Regions from separate parts of the Desulfogranum marinum genome, predicted to be linked through region 1. Evidence: riboswitches for the same ligand, from Rfam matches in the RefSeq annotation. Region 1 holds a riboswitch; each other region holds the start of a gene.
The links. Region 1 has a riboswitch for cobalamin ahead of ACHZCY_RS20755 (sirohydrochlorin cobaltochelatase). Riboswitches for the same ligand answer to the same signal wherever they lie in the genome.
Positions count from the first base shown of each region.

Region 1 (6,422 bases):
GACTTGGACGAAAAACAATAAAAAACCATAACTACTTCAGTGACAAACCCAACAGCAGGATGGATCCACTGCATGGCCATGAGCAGAAGAAAACAAAGCAACCAGCAACCGCTGATCAGAATCAAAGCGAATAAGGTTCCTGCTATTTTTTCATTTTTAAAAAGGTTTCGAAAAAAAGGTTCACAGCTGGTGATGGCGTTGCCCATCCACCGGATAGGATGTGGCAGGGAGGGAGGGTCACCTATTAACCTGTCCAGAGCAAAGGCTGTCGGCAGTACCAGCAGGTGTAACCACAAAAAAGACATAGCAGCCTCACCTCCCGATAGCAGCAACAAAAAGCCGAGCTGCCATTCGGTTGATCTCTGCTTTTTTCAAGGATATCCGAACATATCCACTATCAAGCCCATGAAAATTACTGCAATTCCTGATCAAAAGCCGATCATCTACCAACCGTTCGCAAACCTCCTCAGCCGTATGGCCACGAGGTAACCCGATCAACTGATATGGGGTTACACTGGGATAGAGCGTGGCACCACACCCTGCCAGTTGGCTGCGAAAGGTCGCCATTTCTTCGGCCAAATACATTTTGGTCTTGCTGACAAAATCTTCAAGTATCTGCTTATTTGCTGCCAGGTAACCAATTGCCTCCTGGGCCAGACTGTTTGCGCACCAAGGCTGCATATAGCGCCTGAACTGCTCGACTACACCTGCACTGCCAATCAGAAAACCAGCCCGCAATCCGGGAATACCATAAATCTTGGAAAGTGACCAAAGAACAATCACATTCTCACATGCACAGCTGGTCATACTCTGGTCAACCTGCTGTGGTGCAAACGGCAGATATGACTCATCAATGATAAACTTCGTCTGCGGGAGACGTTTACAGAGTGCAAGCAACTCCTGATGGGGAATCAAGGCCCCTGTAGGGTTATTAGGGTTGCAGATGAAAACGGTATCAAACTCGCTAGCCTTTTCAGCCAGTTGTTCACAGTTTACCTGAAAATCTCCCCCTGGTTGTGCCAAAAAATAGTCAGGGACTATACCATGCATCCGGCAACTGGAGGTGTAATCAGCATAGGTCGGCCCAACGATTAACACCTTTTTTGCGCCAAGGGCAGGGCTAGCAGTATAGATAAATTGAGTTGAGCCTGTTCCCATCAGTACCCGTCCTGCATCAATCCCCAGAATATCGGCAATACCGGCAACCGCTGCTCCGGCATCAACCTCAGGCAGTGACATGACGGTGTCCAGTCGCTGGTGCAAATGCTCAAGCAAACCAGGCACAACCCCCAGCGGATTGATATTACTGCTCATGTCAACAATTTCATCAGGCTTGCACCCTAATCGGGCTGCCACTGAGGCAACATTTCCGCCATGTCCCTGGATCATGCTTGTTCTCCACTCGTGGTTGTGTCAATCAATTCAAGAATGGCCTCAATGTCGAGATGTTGCGCTGCATGTTCGGCAAGCTGGTCATATGCTTTGTCGCGGCCTGCAGGACCGTGCAACTGCTCCTCAGGCTGCAGCCAGTCAAGACCGATCAAGCGCAACCAATGACGGGTGACCGAAGGGCTATCAAAAAAGCCATGTACATAGGTACCAATGACATTTCCATTATCATTGACACAGCCATCTCTATCCTGACACTGCTCCTGATTTCTGGACAGCACATCCACCAGTGGTTGCCCACCGGCGAGATGGGTCTGTCCCATGTGAATCTCGTAGCCGCATCCTTGCTGCCCAGCCCAGGAAAAATCGGTAAGAGTGGTTGTTTTAGGGGCCTTTAAGGTCGTTTCCACCGGGAGCAAACCTATTCCCTCGGTGGACCCGGGCCTTCCTTCGATACCGTCTGGATCATGTACCCAGGTTCCCAGCATCTGATAGCCACCGCACACTCCCAACACATGACCACCGTTTTCGGCAAACACTGTGATATGATCCAGCCAGCCACTGGCCCGCAGCCAGTCAAGATCGCTACAAGTACTTTTTGATCCAGGCAAAATCACAGCCTTAAAGGCAGACAAATCCTGTGGCTGCTGCAAGTACGCTAAATGAAGCCCCGGTATATGCATCAGTGGATCAAAATCGTTAAAATTGGAGATATGAGGCAACTTGATGACAGCAACGGCAGTGTCTCCAGCGGCTGCAGGGACATACGAAGGCGCATTCTCAATAACCACCGCATCTTCTGCCTCAATATGAAAATGTTTGTACCAGGGCAGTACCCCATAGACACGTTTGCCGGTTTTTTGTTCTATCCAGTCAATACCGTCTTGAAACAACTTGATATCGCCGCGAAAACGGTTGACCACAAATCCTTTTATCTGTTCCTGCTGGGCTGCATCCAGGCAGGCTAGAGTACCGACAATCTGGGCAAACACCCCACCTCTATCAATATCAGCAACAAGGATAACCGGGGCGTCTGCATAAGCTGCGCAACGTAAATTAACGATATCATTGGCCATGAGGTTAACTTCTGCGCACGATCCGGCACCTTCCATAACAATCACATCGTATTGGTCGCGCAAACGATCAAGGGCGGCACAGCTCTCAGCAAACAGATAGTCTTTTTTTTCATAATAAGAGACCGAAGAAGCCTCCATCCAAGCCTTACCGTTAAGCACAACCTGGGAGCCGACATCGCTGGTGGGTTTTAGCAGCACCGGGTTCATATCCACATGTGGCGCTATCCTGGCTGCCTCTGCCTGTACAATCTGAGCCCGACCCATTTCCAGCCCGTCAGCAGTAACCCCTGAATTATTAGACATATTTTGCGCCTTAAAGGGTGCTACTCGATACCCCTTGTTCACCAAAATACGGCAAAGGGCGGAGGTAACAATGGATTTGCCCACGTCGGATCCCGTTCCCAATACAGCTATGCACACCGCTTTGTTAGCCATGTTTCCCCACTATATTTCATGTAATTGTTTATCCAGAACAATGTATATGCAGCACAACACCACTCGCCGGCAGAGTGGACACAAAGCTGACAACATAATACGAATCAACCACATGAGCCACCCCTTTCCATTCAACTCTGCAGGTCAGCCTGAAAAATGAGTTTTTTCTTTCAAGCGTGAGACATGCGAAAAAAAACAATTCTGCAGGGTAGCCTGGGACAGGAGCCCATTGATCAGCTCTCTATATCTTTTTGAAAAAACACGTTCAAGAGAGGAACCATAGACTCACTCGAAAGAGGGATTTCACTAGACTAGCGGGTATTACCTGCTTGACTATCCAGAGACCTGCAGGTAAGTTAGCTCAAAAATTTTGTAGGTTTCTACTGAAATAGAAAAAGGGAATCCGGTTACAATCCGGAACGGGCCCGCCGCTGTAACCGGGAACAAATCTCACAAAAAACCACTGTTTGTTTAGCAAATGGGAAGGTGTGAGAGGAGAATGATCCGGGAGTCAGAAAACCTGCCTGCAAAAAATGACCATACTTCCGGCAAAAAGTTGGTCCTCCGACTCAGGGATTAAAGGGATAACCTGAATCAACACTCTAGTTGATTCAGGTTTTTTTTTTGACAAATTGACAGTGAAGACCAGCCCGGATTTCTCATCAATAAAGTTTTTCGCAGGGCAAGGCACAAACCACGCAGTAGGTAAGCGAAGACTCCGGGTAAGCGAAGACTCCGGGTAAGCGAAGACTCCGATAGTAAACTACCGCAAGTGGTTTGTAACGTAGATCCTGCGGAAAAATCTATTGACCCGAAGGGAGAACTTTTTGATTTAAAACGAAAAACAGACTGTTAATTGTACAATTAGCCTTTAAGCAATAATATCAATTAATTGAGTTTGAAATCAAAAAGGTCATGAGAAATTCGGGCTAGGACCTTGTGCTCGTCTGACTCCCTATACCTTTTCCCATAAGCGCAGAGGTTACAAAGGCAAAATAGTATGGCCCCAAAAAATGCAATAGTACTTGCCATGTTCGGTACAACCGAGGAGTCGGCCCTGCCCGGCCTGCTGAAAGTTCACGAATGTTTCCGGCAAGCCTACCCCCTCACACAGGTTCGCCTGGCCTTTACGTCTAACATCATTCGCAATGTCTGGCGGAAACGTGCTCATGATACCGAGTACAGACTAAAAAATACGTTTATTCCCGAAGAAATTTTCACCGTGCAGGGCCAGCTGGCTGCCATTGCCAATCTCCAGGATCAGGGATACAGATCCATAGTAGTCCAGGCGATCCAAATGGCACCTGCCGAGGAATTCCATGACCTGGCGAGCTATGTCAAGTCACTGGCAGGAATTCGGACCATGAAACCCCGATGGCAGCCGTTTGAAAAACTTGTTATCGGGCGACCGATTCTTGGCACCTATAGCCCGACGCACCCCTACGGCAATGATATTCTGGAGCTTGCCAAAGCCCTGGAAGAGGATGTCAAACAAGCAGCAAAACACGGCGCTGCTCTGGTCTATATGGGACACGGCAACCCTTTTTTTCCATCCGGCGGTCTCTATCTTGAACTCGAATCGAGAATGCGGACCATGTATCCGCAAATACCAATACATATAGGCACCGTCGAAGGGTATCCGTCTCTGGATGAGGTCCTTGCCGGGCTTGCAACACAAGGTGCACAAAAGGTATTGCTCAAGCCGCTGCTGATTGTTGCAGGCAGCCATGCTCTTAAGGATATGGTCAGCCAACAACCTGCTTCGTGGCAATCACGGCTGGCCACAGCAGGACACCAGGTTATCCCCATGATCAAAGGGTTAGGAGAACAAACACCGGTCGCCCGATTATTTGTTCAACACGCTGCCCAGGCAGCAGAAAATGCCGGTATCGAGTTGCAGTAAAATGAATATCGTTACCAAAGAATTATATCCCATTCTTTTTCTGACCACGGCACTTTTTCTTTTAATTGCCGTTTCCGCCACCATGGGATTTTTATCGGTTTCGGTGATGGATGTGGTCCGAATCATAAGTGCAAAACTGTTACAGCAACCGCTGCCGGACATTGATCCGGTGGCAGTGACGGTGGTCACCGATGTCCGGATGCCACGCATTGTTGCGGCAGTGCTGGTGGGCGGCATGCTGGGGGTCAGCGGGACGGTTTTCCAAGCCATCCTTCTCAACCCACTGGCTGATTCCTACACCCTCGGCATCTCCACAGGTGCTGCTTTCGGAGCCTCCCTAGTCATCGTGCTGCAAATTTTCGGTCTAGCTCTGCCTCCCGCTGTATCGGTTCCTATTTTTGCCTTTGCCGGCGGCATTGGCACCCTGCTGTTGGTTCTCTTTCTGGCCTCCGGAGACCGTCGCCTGTCATCAACCAATCTCATTCTCGCCGGAGTTATAGTCGCGGCTATACTTTCTGCTGCCATCGGCTTTCTTAAATTTTTGGCTGATGAACAGGTGGGCATCATCATCTTCTGGCTCATGGGCAGCCTTTCCGGTGTATCCTGGTACAACATTCTTCTCCTTCTCCCCTTTGCCTTGATCGGCACAGGCCTGGCTTTTTTTTACGGCAGAGACCTTAATATCATGGCAACCGGCGACAGAACCTCTGTTTCGTTGGGTGTGAATACTGTCCGCCTCAGAATTTTCCTTTTAGTCTGCTGTACGCTCATGACGGCGCTTTCGGTTGCGGTTGCCGGCATCATTGGCTTTATAGGCCTTATAGTTCCCCACCTGCTGCGCCACCTCACAGGCCCCGATAACCGACGGTTGATCCCTTTTTCCTTTTTTGCAGGTGGAATGCTGCTGCTGGTTGCTGATACCATTACCCGTGCAGTGCTGCCGGCAGAGGTTCCTATTGGTGTCCTCACAGCTCTTCTCGGAGGGCCATTTTTCTGCATCATCTTCAAGAAGAGGCAACAGGATGGTAACGCGGGATTTTAAAACAGACACATCCTCTCCCCTGTGGTCACTTTCCGGTATCCGGTTCAGCTACGGCAAGACAGAAGTACTACAAGATATCAACCTCAAACTTTTCCCGGGTCATTGCTACGGTATTCTCGGCCCCAACGGCAGCGGCAAGACCACCTTGCTTGATATCCTGGCGGGTGTATTAAAGCCCATCGCCGGCACGGCAACTTTCCAGGGAAAACCACTCAACCAGTGGCCCAAAAAACAGTTGGCAAGAGTGCTTGGCCTCGTGCCCCAGGATTTTATGGTTCGTTTTGGTTTTACCGTCCGTGAAGCGGTGGAAATGGGACTCCACCCCCACATGCACCGTTTTGCAACGCCCAGCGAGCTGGACCTTGCCTTAATTGACAAAGCCCTGCAAGAAACCGGCATCAGTGCAATGGCTGATCGTCCAATCACGCAACTATCAGGCGGTGAAAAACAACGGGTGGCCCTTGCCAGAACTTTAGCGCAAAATCCGGATGTGCTCCTCCTTGACGAGGCCACATCCAATCTCGACATTCACCACAGCCTGGAAATTCTCCGCCTCATCAGGCAGCGCTATGAAAAT
Region 1 is NZ_CAXXRO010000005.1:42,801-49,222, reverse strand. Features, by position in the region: gene cbiB (adenosylcobinamide-phosphate synthase CbiB) at 1-305, opposite strand, end outside; gene ACHZCY_RS20765 (pyridoxal phosphate-dependent aminotransferase) at 313-1,389, opposite strand; gene ACHZCY_RS20760 (cobyric acid synthase) at 1,386-2,900, opposite strand; cobalamin riboswitch at 3,258-3,442, shown strand; gene ACHZCY_RS20755 (sirohydrochlorin cobaltochelatase) at 3,901-4,803, shown strand; gene ACHZCY_RS20750 (FecCD family ABC transporter permease) at 4,805-5,845, shown strand; gene ACHZCY_RS20745 (ABC transporter ATP-binding protein) at 5,826-6,422, shown strand, end outside.

Region 2 (6,422 bases), on a different contig from region 1:
TTGTCTTCATGAACAGCAAACCTGACCCACTAGTAAGCGCTGAATTTGCCCGCAACGTTCTCGATTCCCTTTCCGCCCACGTCGCTATCCTGGATATGAAAGGAAAAATTCTCGACACCAATGCGGCCTGGAAAAAATTTGCGCAAAGCAATGACCTGAAAATGCGACCCGACATGACCGGGATAAACTATTTGCAGGTATGCAGTTCATCTTTTGGAACCTCTTCCAAGGAAGCTGACAGAGTATTTTTGGGTATTACGGCATTGATAAATGGCAGTATTGACGAGTTCGTTATTGAATATCCCTGCCATTCGCCCGAAGAAGAACGGTGGTTTTATATGCGCGCAACCCGACTCCGATTCGAGGATGAACTCCGCATTGTTGTCAGCCATGAAAATATTACAGCCCTGAAACTCATGGAAAAAAAACTTGTGCAGCAAAAAGAAGCATTAAAAAATCGGGAAAAAGAGCTTGAAATTCAAAAAGAGCACTTGGAAGAAACCAATATAGCCCTAAAAGTACTGTTAAACCAAAGAGACAAAGATAAGGAGGAAATGGAAAACAATTTGGTATGCAACATCAAGGAACAGCTCTTCCCCTACTTGAAAATGTTACAATCCAGCCCTTTAAACCAGCAACAACATATGTGGACAGAAGTTATCCGTTCCAGCCTGGAAAAAATTATCTCTCCTTTAGTTGCACATTTTTCCGCCCTTCAATTGCAGTTAACGCCCAGTGAGGTACAGATAGCAACATTAATCCGCGACGGACGCACAACCAAAGAAATAGCAAGTATCCAAGGGTGCTCCGTTGATGCAATTGAATTTCATCGAAAAAATATCCGTAAAAAGCTTAATCTCACACACAGCAAGATAAACCTTCGTACTTATCTCCGCTCAATCACAAATCAGTAGTTTTTACCTCCCACTCCACTCCAGATTTCTTCCCGTTGCATTATTGTCTCCATGTGTAAATAATGTAAGCGTAGAATAAAATCTTATCTGCCAAACCCAACCGGAGAATATCATGCTTTGTAGCTACTCAGAATTAAACAATGACGCCCTGAATGCAATTCAAAAACTTGAAAAAGAAATTGGTAAGCCTCTGCTTTCTTTCTCCTGCAAAGACATTAAGCCGGCGCTGGTTGAACAAGAAACATTGGACAAGATTCAGGCACTGGAAAAATCTCTTTCCCTTTCTCTTGTTGCTGTAGAAAACTAACAGTGACGATCTTGTTGTAAACGGAACAAACTCCGATTGAGTGTGCGTACATAGGCTAACCTGTGGTACCCAAAGGTTAGCCTATATTGTTTCCAATTCTTTACGCTGCTTCAGGCACCGGTCTATACTTTTGGATTACATAACGCGAAGTCTCTGGAATAGACGAGGTAATCTCCTGGATATCTTCTTCACCAAGCAATGCGGGGTAGACTGTGGTTCTGAAATGGTGATCCTTACCACTCGAAACGATAACATCGACGGATTCACGTATAGCTTCTGTATCAACGGCAATACCACACAATTGGCTATATTTACTAAAAGGTGCTTTCACATCCATAGCAACATAGTCGATTAAGTTGTTGTCCAACAGTTCCCGCAAACATTGCGGATTGCTTCCATTGGTGTCCAGCTTCACCGCAAATCCCAGTGCTTTTATTGCCGACACAAAGCGCATTAAATCCGGTTGCAGAGTAGGTTCTCCACCCGTTACGACCAGTCCTTCGAGCATTCCAGTAGACTTTTCCATAAAACCAAGGACACCTTCTTCCATAGAGGGGGAGTGTTGTTCGGACATCCTTAATAAATGCTGATTATGGCAGTAGGGACATTTAAAATTACATCCCCGGGTAAAAATTATTGCTGCCGGCTTCCCAGGATAATCGCTGAGGGTAAACGACTGAAAACCACCTATCAACATGGCTGCGCCTCCACGTGGAAATGACGTCTTTTGCCGAATTCAGCACGTTTGCCTTTATTCCACTGACCAATGGGTCGCATATAGCCAACCACCCTTGAATAAATCTCTGTTTTTTCTCCGCAGTGTTCACACTTTTCCTGCTCACCATTCAGGTAGCCATGGGTAGGACAGATAGAAAAAGAGGGAGAGATAGTAAAGTAAGGAAGCTGGTACCTGGAGCAAACAGTACGAACAAATGTTTTTAATGCCTCCTTGTCCGCCACAGCTTCTCCGAGGAAAACATGGAGCACAGTCCCACCAGTATACTTTGTCTGTAGTGTGTCTTGAAGGTCAAACACCTGGAATACATCTTCACTATAGTTTATCGGCAATTGGGTTGAGTTGGTATACAGTGGCACCTCATCGGTTTCATCGGTAAGAGTACATCGCATGTTGGGAAATCGCTTTTGATCGATTCTGGCCAGCCGGTAACCAGTACCTTCAGCCGGAGTGGCTTCAAGGTTATACAAGTTACCAGTCTCTTCCTGGAAAGCGACCAAACGATCGCGTATATGGTCAAGCACCCGCTCTGCAAATGCTCTTCCTTTATCTGTACCAATATCCTGCTGAAACAGGTTGAGACATGCCTCGTTGCCGCCGATAATACCAATGGTGGAAAAATGATTGCTCCAGTATGAGGAAGACTGTTCATGTACCTGTCGCAAATAAAAACGAGTATAAGGGTACAATCCCTTACTGGTGAAATCTTCCAGAACCTTTCGCTTTACCTCAAGGCTTGTCTTGGCAATATCCAGCAGACGATCGAGTCGAGTGAAGAAGTCACCTTCCCAGGTTGCCTGGTAGCCAAGCGCCGTCAGATTGATCGTTACCACGCCAATACTACCGGTCAGAGGATTGGCACCAAATAGGCCACCACCACGCTTGGCTAACTCGCGAGTGTCGAGCCGTAGCCGGCAGCACATGGAACGGGCATCTTCCGGGGAAAGATCTGAATTTACATAATTGGCAAAATAGGGAATCCCATATTTTGCCGTTGTCTCCCATAAAACATCGAGCTCCCTGTTGTCCCAATCAAAATCAGCGGCAATATTGTAGGTGGGAATGGGAAAGGTAAACACCCGCCCCTGGGCATCCCCCTCCCCCATTACCTCCAGAAAGGCCTGGTTAATCATGGTCATTTCCGCCTGGAAATCACCATACGTTGCCTCCTGAAGCACTCCGCCGATAATAACCGGCTGGTCAGCAATGGTTGCTGGAGGCTGCAGGTCCATGGTCAAATTCGTAAATGGTGTTTGAAAACCGACCCTGGTGGGGACATTCAGGTTAAAAACGAACTCCTGAATGGCCTGTTTAACATCAGCGAACTCAAGGCCATCGTAACGGACAAAGGGAGCCAACAGAGTATCAAAGCTGGAAAAGGCCTGCGCACCGGCTGCCTCTCCCTGTAGAGTATAGAAAAAGTTTACTACCTGTCCAAGCGCTGAACGAAAATGCCTGGCTGGCATCGACACGGCCTTGCCGCTTACTCCGCAAAATCCCTGACGCAGCAGGTCCTGCAAATCCCATCCTACACAGTAGGTTGACAACAGACTGAGGTCATGCAAATGGAGATCGCCTGCTTCATGCGCTGCACGCACCTCCGGCGGATAGATGGCATTGAGCCAGTATGTTTTACTGATTTCACTGGAAATATAGTGATTCAACCCCTGAAGAGAATAGCTCATATTCGAGTTTTCCTCTATTTTCCAGTCTAATCGCTCCAGATACTGATCAATAATTCTTACATCTGCCTCTTCTGCCAGCTTACGGGCCAGGCTACGCTGCTCCCGATATAAAATATACGCTTTTGCGGTTTTTTTATGAGGAGAACTTAACAGGACCTCTTCCACCAGATCCTGAATGGACTCGACTTCGGGAATTTCGTTTTCTACCAATGCCTTTGCAAGTCCTAGTACCCAAACAGTCAACCTTCGTGCTTCCGGTTGATCGAATTCGCCAGTTGCCTGGGCGGCTTTTAAAATGGCGCCAGTAATTTTCTCGGCCTGAAAGGGGGTTACGATACCGTTGCGTTTACGGATATGTTGGAAAAACAGCTCAGGGGAGACAGCTGCCGCTGCCGGGGAACCATCATACATGTTTGTCTCCTTTCCGCGAAGGTCCGCTTGCACCAGATTGGCAAGCATGAATAAACCTGGCAGGTCTTCGGACTCATGGACATCATTCTACGTCCCTACTGGCCGTCGCTTCCCAATCCTTACACGAATCAGTGCTCAATGACGGCGGTCGTTTCCATTCACCGCTGCGGGACAGTTCCGGATTTAAACCGGATTCCCTCTTACCGCTCCTCCCTATGAGAAGCACCAGGTAGAAGTGCACTCTAAATAGAGCCACTCGAATTTGTCAACACAAAATATTGGCAGTTGTGCTTCCATGATAACTTTTAGAAACAAAAGAAATAATATTAAATACCTGTTGGTTTGTCTCAATAATCACCCTGTATTAAACTCAATCTCAACACATCATATTACAACTATTATTTCCAGTTAATCGAACTTACTTGACACCTCTTAAAATTTAATCTAAGAAACATAGCATACATACAAAGTATTGGTGCTTGATGTAACCATCGGGCTTAAAAGGGAAAACGGTGCAAATCCGTTGTGGTCCCGCCGCTGTAACCGAGGACGAAAGCTGCAGAATGTCACTGGCCGTTTATGGTTGGGAAGACGTAGCGAGTAGGATGATCCGGAAGCCAGAAGACCTACCATTGACTTTTCTATCAGGGCAAACGGCGAGGAAACCGTATTTGCATGATGTAAACTGTTGAAGCATGTAGCAGTTTATTTGGGGTGATGAAGTAAACTGGGCGCAATCCCCCAGCTCTTTTTTAAAGAGCTGGGGGATTTTTTTTTGTTTTTTTTCGAACCATCCAACAATGGAATAGGAGATAGAAATGAGTGAGGCTTTAGATATCTTACAGGCTTTTCCTGCTCACACCCATGCGGACTGGCTAGAGGCGGTTGATAAACAGCTCAAGGGTAAACCATTTGATAAGGTACTGGTAAAAAAGACCTACGAAGGGATTGATATCCAACCGATGTATTTCCAGCATGACTTGGACAAACTCGATTTTGTAAACACCTTACCCGGGCAATTACCGTATGTGCGTGGGACCTCTGCATCAGCAAGCGTTGTCAATCCCTGGGAGATTGCCCAGGAAATTACCGACTCAGACCCTGAAGAATTTAACGCAGCAGCCCTTAACGACCTCGGTCGCGGGCAGAATGCACTCAATGTAATCTTTGACAATGCCACCTGCAAAGGAATCAATCCAGACAAGGCTGCTGCTGAAGATGTGGGCAAAGATGGGCTTTCTATTGCTACGATGGCAGATTTTGAAAAGGCTTTCAAGGACATTGATTTCACTGCTATACCGATGCAACTGCACTGTGGATTTTCAGGAGTCGGGATGACCGCGTTGCTGGCAGCACATCTGAAAAAACAGGGTACGAATCCACAAAAGCTCACAGGCTGTATTGCTGTTGATCCGTTAAGTTATCTTGCTGTGCAGGGATCGCTACCTCTTCCACTTTCCCAAGCCTATGATGAAATGGCACAAGTAACCCATTGGGGCCTGGCCAATGCTCCCGAGTTACAAACTATTGCTGTTCATGTTGACCCTTATCAGCGTAGTGGCGGCAATGCTGTACAGGAAGTGGCCTATGCTATGGCAACGGCTGTTGAGTACGTCCGAGCCATGCAGGAACGAGGACTCACCATCGATGAAATAGCACCCAGAATCATGTTCGCCTTTTCCATTGGTGCTGATTTCTTCATGGAGATTGCCAAATTTCGTGCAACAAGAATGGTCTGGTGCCAAATAGTGGAATCTTTCGGTGGCAACGAAGAGTCCAGAAAAATGAGAATCCATGCCCGCACCTCAACCTGGAACAAAACCCATGTTGACCCATGGGTTAACATGCTCCGAGTATCCACCGAGGCTTTTTCCGGAGTGGCAGGCGGAGTGGATTCCATGCATGTCAGTCCTTTTGACGAAATATTCAGACAACCCAACGAATTTTCCAGACGTATTGCACGAAATGTCCACATCGTCCTCAGGGATGAGGGTCATTTTGATAAAGTGGTCGATCCAGCCGGTGGTTGCTGGTATGTCGAAACTATCACCGGAGAGATAGCAAAAAAAGCCTGGGAACAGTTCCAGGAAATAGAAAAGCAGGGCGGCATGTTTACCTTCCTGAAAGCAGGAACTCCTCAGCAGCAAGTTGCTGAAATTGCTGCTCAACGTGCCAAAAATATTGCTATCCGGAAAGATCGCTTTGTTGGTACAAATATGTACCCTAACCTCTTGGAAAAGCCTGAATCAACTGATGAGCTCGATGCTTTTGCATTTCAGGCTGACCGAGTTGAACAGGTTATCCAATATGAAGGTCAAGCAGATCAAGCAGCTCGTGACGCAGCCTTGGCACAAGTAGCTGCAAGCAAA
Region 2 is NZ_CAXXRO010000004.1:1,667,288-1,673,709, reverse strand. Features, by position in the region: gene ACHZCY_RS16115 (LuxR C-terminal-related transcriptional regulator) at 9-914, shown strand; gene ACHZCY_RS16110 (hypothetical protein) at 1,027-1,221, shown strand; gene ACHZCY_RS16105 (anaerobic ribonucleoside-triphosphate reductase activating protein) at 1,322-1,918, opposite strand; gene ACHZCY_RS16100 (ribonucleoside triphosphate reductase) at 1,912-4,053, opposite strand; cobalamin riboswitch at 4,095-4,298, opposite strand; cobalamin riboswitch at 4,510-4,701, shown strand; gene ACHZCY_RS16095 (methylmalonyl-CoA mutase family protein) at 4,872-6,422, shown strand, end outside.
Region 2: it holds a riboswitch for cobalamin, as region 1 does, so the genes downstream of both, ACHZCY_RS16100 (ribonucleoside triphosphate reductase) here and ACHZCY_RS20755 (sirohydrochlorin cobaltochelatase) in region 1, are expected to answer to the same signal.

Region 3 (6,422 bases), on a different contig from region 1:
TCGAATACGGGGTCGGCAGCGGGATTGTGTGGGACTCTGACCCATTGGAAGAGTTACAGGAATGCAGGACCAAAACCAGGATATGTGACCCTCAACCTGCATCCTTTGCGCTGCTGGAGACCATACACTGGAGCAAAGAACAAAAATACACCCTCCTTGAAGAACATTGCAGCCGTATTAGGGCATCGGCACGCTATTTTGGCTACCCCTTTAACACACAAAAATGTGTCCAAGGATTAGCAGATTTGGCTGCAACCTTCACAGAAAGCCATTACAAGATCCGTGTCACCCTCCAAAAAGACGGTACCTTGCAATACCATCACGAATCTTTCCCTGCGCCTAAACAAAATCGAACGGTAACTGTTTCTTTGGCCAAGGAACCCGTCGATCGAACTGACCGATTCCTCTACCACAAAACCACCAATAGAACGGTGTACGAACAAGCACGGGCAGCATGTCCGAAAGCTGATGATGTTCTGCTGTACAACGACCGGGAAGAACTCACCGAAGCGACCATAGCCAATATCATCATGGAAATCGACGGTACGCTGTATACCCCACCTCTGCGTTGCGGTCTCCTTCCTGGCACGGCCCGAGCCCAGCTCTTGGCAACAGGGCAAATCAAAGAAAAAGTATTGCCGGTTGCATTGCTTGAAAAAGGATATCCGCTCTACTTGGTCAATTCTGTTCGTGGCAGATATCAAGCCATCATGGTACCCTAGCAGGCATGGTCTTGAACCCTTCCTGCATCATGTCAACGCAGGAAGCTGAAATATCACCCTAGGAAAGGAGCAAACCCCATGAACGGCGTATTTCTAGACAGCGAAAGCCTGGCTGACCTTGACCTCTCCTCGTTACAAGCGCTTTTTGATACTTTTGAGATATATGAGCAGACCGCCCCGCAACAAACAGAAGAACGTATCCGCAAGGCAGAAGTGGTGATTATCAACAAAGTGAAGCTTTCCCGTGATATTATAGAGAGCGCCCCTCACCTTAAACTGATCTGTCTGGTTGCAACAGGAACGGACAATGTGGACTGCCAGGCGGCAAGGGAAAACAGCATTACGGTCTGCAACTGCCAGGCATACGGTACCGACTCCGTTGTCCAGCATGTTTTCGCCATGATCCTTGCTCTGCACACCAACCTCATACCCTATACCCAAGCCGTGAACCAAGGCAAATGGCAGCAGGCAAGTCAATTCTGTCTCCTTGATTATCCCATCGTCGAGCTCAAAGGCAGAACTCTGGGGATTATTGGGTATGGTAACCTGGGCAAGGGGGTTGCACGAATTGGAGAAGCATTCGGTATGTACATCCTGCTGGGTCAGCGTCCAGGTACCAGCCAAGATGGAAGAATTCCACTCGTTGAACTGCTCCCTCAGGTGGACGTGTTGACCCTCCATTGTCCCCTTACTGACCAGACCCGCAACCTGATTGATAGAGACGCCCTCCAACTGATGAAGCCGACCAGTTTTCTTATCAATGCAGCTCGAGGAGGCATTGTTGAGGAGACAGCCCTTGCTGATGCCCTGCGTGCTGGTATCATTGCCGGTGCAGCAACGGACGTGCTTACCAAAGAACCACCGGAATCAACCAACCCGCTTTTAGCTGCCGATATTCCCAACCTGATTATCACTCCTCACTGCGCCTGGGGGAGCTATCAGGCCAGAGAAAGGATTGTCTCCCAGACTGTTGACAATATAACCACATTTTTAGCCGGCAATCCTGCACGAGTCGTGAACTGAATCGACCCGAAAGCAACCCAGTAAATTCCGTCTTATCACAGAATATGAACCCAGTACGCCTCACCACAACCTTTACAGACCTCCAGGAATTGTCCCTCTACCTCCGCCGATTTGCAAGGGAGAGGGACTGGGAGCAATACCATTCTCCTAAAAATCTTGCAGCAGCTCTGAGCGTTGAAGCCGCAGAACTGCTGGAGCACTTTCAATGGAAAACAGAGCAACAGAGCGGGAACCTTACCCAAGACGAGCAACAGGAAGTTGCTTACGAAATGGCGGATGTCCTCATGTATCTCACACGAATGGCTGACTGCCTGGGGATTGACCTGCTGGAAGCTGTGGCCAAAAAAGTAGCACTTAATCACCTTAAATATCCTGCTCCGGATGACGTTAAACAAGGTAAGCAGAGGTAATGAGCAGGAAAACTATGATGGCCCCGGAAAAAATACTTGCGTTTTTCCTGCAAAACCAGCCACAAATAAGCCTGCGCCCACTTGGTCTGGGAAAAATCAATGACACCTGGCTGGTAACTCTTAATTCGAAAGAACGGCTTGTCTTGCAGCGTTTACCTGCTGCTGTATTTCCAGATCCCCAATGCGTTATGCACAACATACGCCTTATAACCAATTGCCTCCACGCATGGTCACAACAAGCAGAGGTTCACGTCCCCTTCCTTTCGCTGTATACCAATCCCGATGGCGAGGATCTCTTTATTGATCCCGATAAAAATGGCTGGCGCCTGCTCACCTATATTGAAGGCTCACGTACGGTTGAGGAACTGGAATCGACACAGCAGGCCTACCAGATTGGCCGTATGCTTGGCCGGTTTCACACGATCCTGGCCGATGTGGATCAGGATCGGCTGCAAGAGCCTTTACCAGGATTTCATGATACGCTTTCCTACCTGGAAAAATATGACCGGATCAGCCGACGCTCTGCCGTAAATACCCTTGAAGAAATTACCTGCATTCAATTTATTGGGCAGATGCGAGACATAGCCGCAACCTTTGCAGAAAGAACAGATACCCTCACCCGCCTGGTAATACACGGCGACCCCAAAGCGTCCAACTTTCTCTTTGCCGAAAATGACGACATTGTGATCAGTATTATCGACCTGGACACGGTGCAAGCCGGGCTTCTTCTCCATGATTTGGGCGATTGTCTGCGTTCCTGCTGCAACCGACAGGGAGAGGAACATGATAATCCAAAGGGAACAGTTTTTTCGGCTGATTATTTTGCAGCTATCCTTAAAGGATATGGTTCAGTAGCAGCATCACTGCTGGGTGATGCCGACCTCCAGCTCCTTTCGGATGCAGCCGGTCTGATAAGCTTTGAGCTCGGTATTCGCTTCTTTACCGACCACCTCTGTGGGAATAGATACTTTAAAACATCCAGAAAAAATCAAAACCTGGACCGGGCACTGATCCAATTTCACTTGGCAGACTCGATCATAAGGCAACAACCTTTGCTACAGACAATTGCGGCTGATATTTTCAGAACCAGCCCAATGAGGTAGTGAACGTAGAGGGGAAAATGTGTGTAGATTGATGATGGAGATCATTCTCATATCCTTCCTGCCATAGAGCATGACAGGAAGGAAAAGGATGTTACTTGCACTTCTCTTTACTGGGGTGACAGCAGGTACCTTTTAATCCCCGCACATCACTTTGGTGTTTTGCAATGGAAACAATGGTCTTCAAACGTTTTTCCATCTTGCCCGATACATCTTTCTTGAGCATTTTTTCTGCTTCTTCACATATTGCCTTAAAAGCCTTGTCTATTTTATCGCTAGGTAGCATAGAGTATCCTCTTCGTATAGATAGTAACTGTAGATCCTTAGTCATTTGATCTTCTTATGAAAATAGGAACCTATCAAAAAAAATCAAGGTGCCTCCCACCGTTTAGGAAAACACCTTGAAATAAAGAAAAGCCAACGCCCTCAAACGAGGTCTACTTTCAGCTGCTACTTCAACAAAATCCCTCTTTCTTTTGCAGCATCAGCAATATGATCGACAAAAAGCTGGGCAAACTTGTCGTTAGAACCAAGCCCTTCCATTACAGCCTCAACGTCGTAACCATCAGCATTGAGCATAGATTTCCAGGAATCGTCTTCCTCACCGGCCATATCGTTGGTAGCATGGTCACCGGCAACAATCATGAACGGCTTCAAGATAACTTTCTTGGTATCAGCATACTTTAAGTGGCTTGCAAAATCATCCAGGCTTGGGTGTCCTTCGACTACACCAACAAAAGTTGCAACATCAGGATAAGCTTTGCGCATTTTCTGCTGCACTTCGCTGTATATTCCGGTGGACCAATGCTCATTTCCATGACCCATGTAGACTAACATCGCTCCTTCTTTTTTGGCCATTTCCGCATCAGCAGCAAGGGTTGCAATAGCCGCATCCACATCTACATGATACTCATAACGATCTCCAGGCATACCAAGTGCGGGACGTCCCATCACGATAGTGTTAAACGGACGCCATTTATCTTTCATTGTCCGGATAGAAGCTATGGCATTGACGTACTGCATCAGGTCATGAGACTGCTCCATAAAGAACATATGGGTGGGCTGAACAATGATATTTGTATACCCTTCTTCACGCAGGTCGCCAAAGGTAGCAATGACATTTTCTACATAAAGTACTTCTTTTGGAATCCCCTGATCAAGCCATTTTTGCGCTTCCGCCTGCCGCTCTTTCCATACGGAGCGTATGATATTGGAAGTAAAGGTGACGCGGACCTCAGTCCCTGGGTACGCAGCTTTGACCTTATCCACAATATTGGTAATGGATTTAACCGCACTGGGAACAGTAGTACCAAAGCTGGCTACAATAATTGCGTTCTTACTTTCCTTCGGCTGGCTCATCCCACCAGAGGCGAATGCTGCGGTAACACACATTGACAACGCGAAAACGGCTGTTGTCACTACAATTTGCATGAACTTTTTCATCGAGAATGCTCCTTTTTTTATACGATCCATTTCAAAAAAAAATCCCCGAATCATTGTAAAAATGATTCGGGGATGCCCTTGTAAATCCACGTATCTCTATCAGTCGCCTTGTCCACAGGAAACGATCTTTTTTTCAGGTAGGTCTTCTGACTTTCGAATCTACCTACTCACTGCGCCTTCCCAACATGTATGTCAGTGGCATTGTGCAGCTTTCGTCCTCGATTACAGCGGCGGGCCCGTCTCCGAATTACACGGAATTCCCTTTTCATCCAATAAAGGAGCCTGAAAACAGGGAACAATCTACCGAACAAGAAATCAACATGTCAACAAAAAACGAAATAATATCTTATAATTCCAATTTCATACTTTACAAAAGTATTCCTTGTTACATGGATATAACAAAAAAATTAACCCTTGAGTCCAATGCTGTCTGCAACAAAATTGTGATGATAAGAATCAGCTCAAATAGCTACTCATAGGGCGTCCCACAGATTCTCCCGTTGAGATAAGCTACCTGGATCTTTGCCTACCTGCTGTAAATTACGCTTTTCCAAATATGAGGCACCTATAAGCAATTACAGGTCTTATCCTCAAGTTTCTCGTTTAATTAAAACGTTACCCAGCCGCTCTCTCAGCAAAATCAATTGCAATTAATAGACTGCCTTGGTACATCCCATAGCCAGTAAAGAAATGACTCTCCATTATTTTACATCGCAAATCCTTTTAGTGGGCCTGCTTACCAGGTACCAGAAAGACAACGTAAGCCATCATTTTGAAATAACTGAAGACCAGTTATCCCCTCTGAGGATTCTCTGCAATCAAGATTATTTTCGTACTCCATTTTCGAGAGGTTCTGAACAATCAGGGCATACGGAAGGATTGCATACTTTCCCATTTAACTTATCAGGAGATAAGAATGACACAGGCCAAAAGTGGTGATAACGTCACTATCCATTACACAGGCAAACTAGCAGACGGAACAATTTTCGACTCATCAGAAGGCAGAGAACCGCTCCCTTTCATCATAGGCAAGGGGCAGGTGATCGAAGGATTTGAGGAAGCCGTCATCGGTATGAAGCTGGGTGAAGCCAAAACGGTGACCATACCATCTGAAAAAGCATACGGGCCCCGTAATGAGCAAATGATTATTAATGTGCCCATCGACCAGGTACCACCAGATATAACCCCTGAAGTAGGAATGCAGCTCGAACTCATGAACGAGGCTAACCAGCCGGTAATAGTCCGTATCACTCAAATTACAGAAGAACACGTTTCCCTGGATGCAAATCCACCGCTTGCAGGAAAAGACCTCACTTTTGATATTGAACTGGTCACCATTAGTGGTTGATTGATATTCAACTCCAGGCAAAAATCCCATCCATAGCCAGGCGGGGAAAAGCCAGCGCTATTTCCCTGCCTGCCTGTCTTTCTCATTTTCGCTCACTCTCTGTGCTGTTTTGAGTAAACTCAAAGCATCCTTATTCTCCACCGCAAAAGAGGGCTATATGCATCTTCGGAGCTGCCTGAACGTACCTTGCCATCTGCGATTAAAAGACATATCATGTAGAAATGGTTGTAACCCAAAAACGATAATTTTAGCCTGAGGAGTAGCAAAATGCCTGGAAAAATCTTTTATCGTGAACGAATGAAAGTAAAAGAAGGGACCCAAACACCTCGATTCCGTATAGTTGCGGTCAGTGGAGTTGATCTTAAGGTATACGCTG
Region 3 is NZ_CAXXRO010000004.1:399,189-405,610, forward strand. Features, by position in the region: gene ACHZCY_RS10610 (chorismate-binding protein) at 1-722, shown strand, start outside; gene ACHZCY_RS10615 (2-hydroxyacid dehydrogenase) at 801-1,745, shown strand; gene ACHZCY_RS10620 (nucleotide pyrophosphohydrolase) at 1,790-2,155, shown strand; gene ACHZCY_RS10625 (phosphotransferase enzyme family protein) at 2,155-3,258, shown strand; gene ACHZCY_RS10630 (hypothetical protein) at 3,350-3,541, opposite strand; gene ACHZCY_RS10635 (sirohydrochlorin cobaltochelatase) at 3,706-4,698, opposite strand; cobalamin riboswitch at 4,818-4,999, opposite strand; gene ACHZCY_RS10640 (FKBP-type peptidyl-prolyl cis-trans isomerase) at 5,615-6,046, shown strand; gene ACHZCY_RS10645 (hypothetical protein) at 6,314-6,422, shown strand, end outside.
Region 3: it holds a riboswitch for cobalamin, as region 1 does, so the genes downstream of both, ACHZCY_RS10635 (sirohydrochlorin cobaltochelatase) here and ACHZCY_RS20755 (sirohydrochlorin cobaltochelatase) in region 1, are expected to answer to the same signal.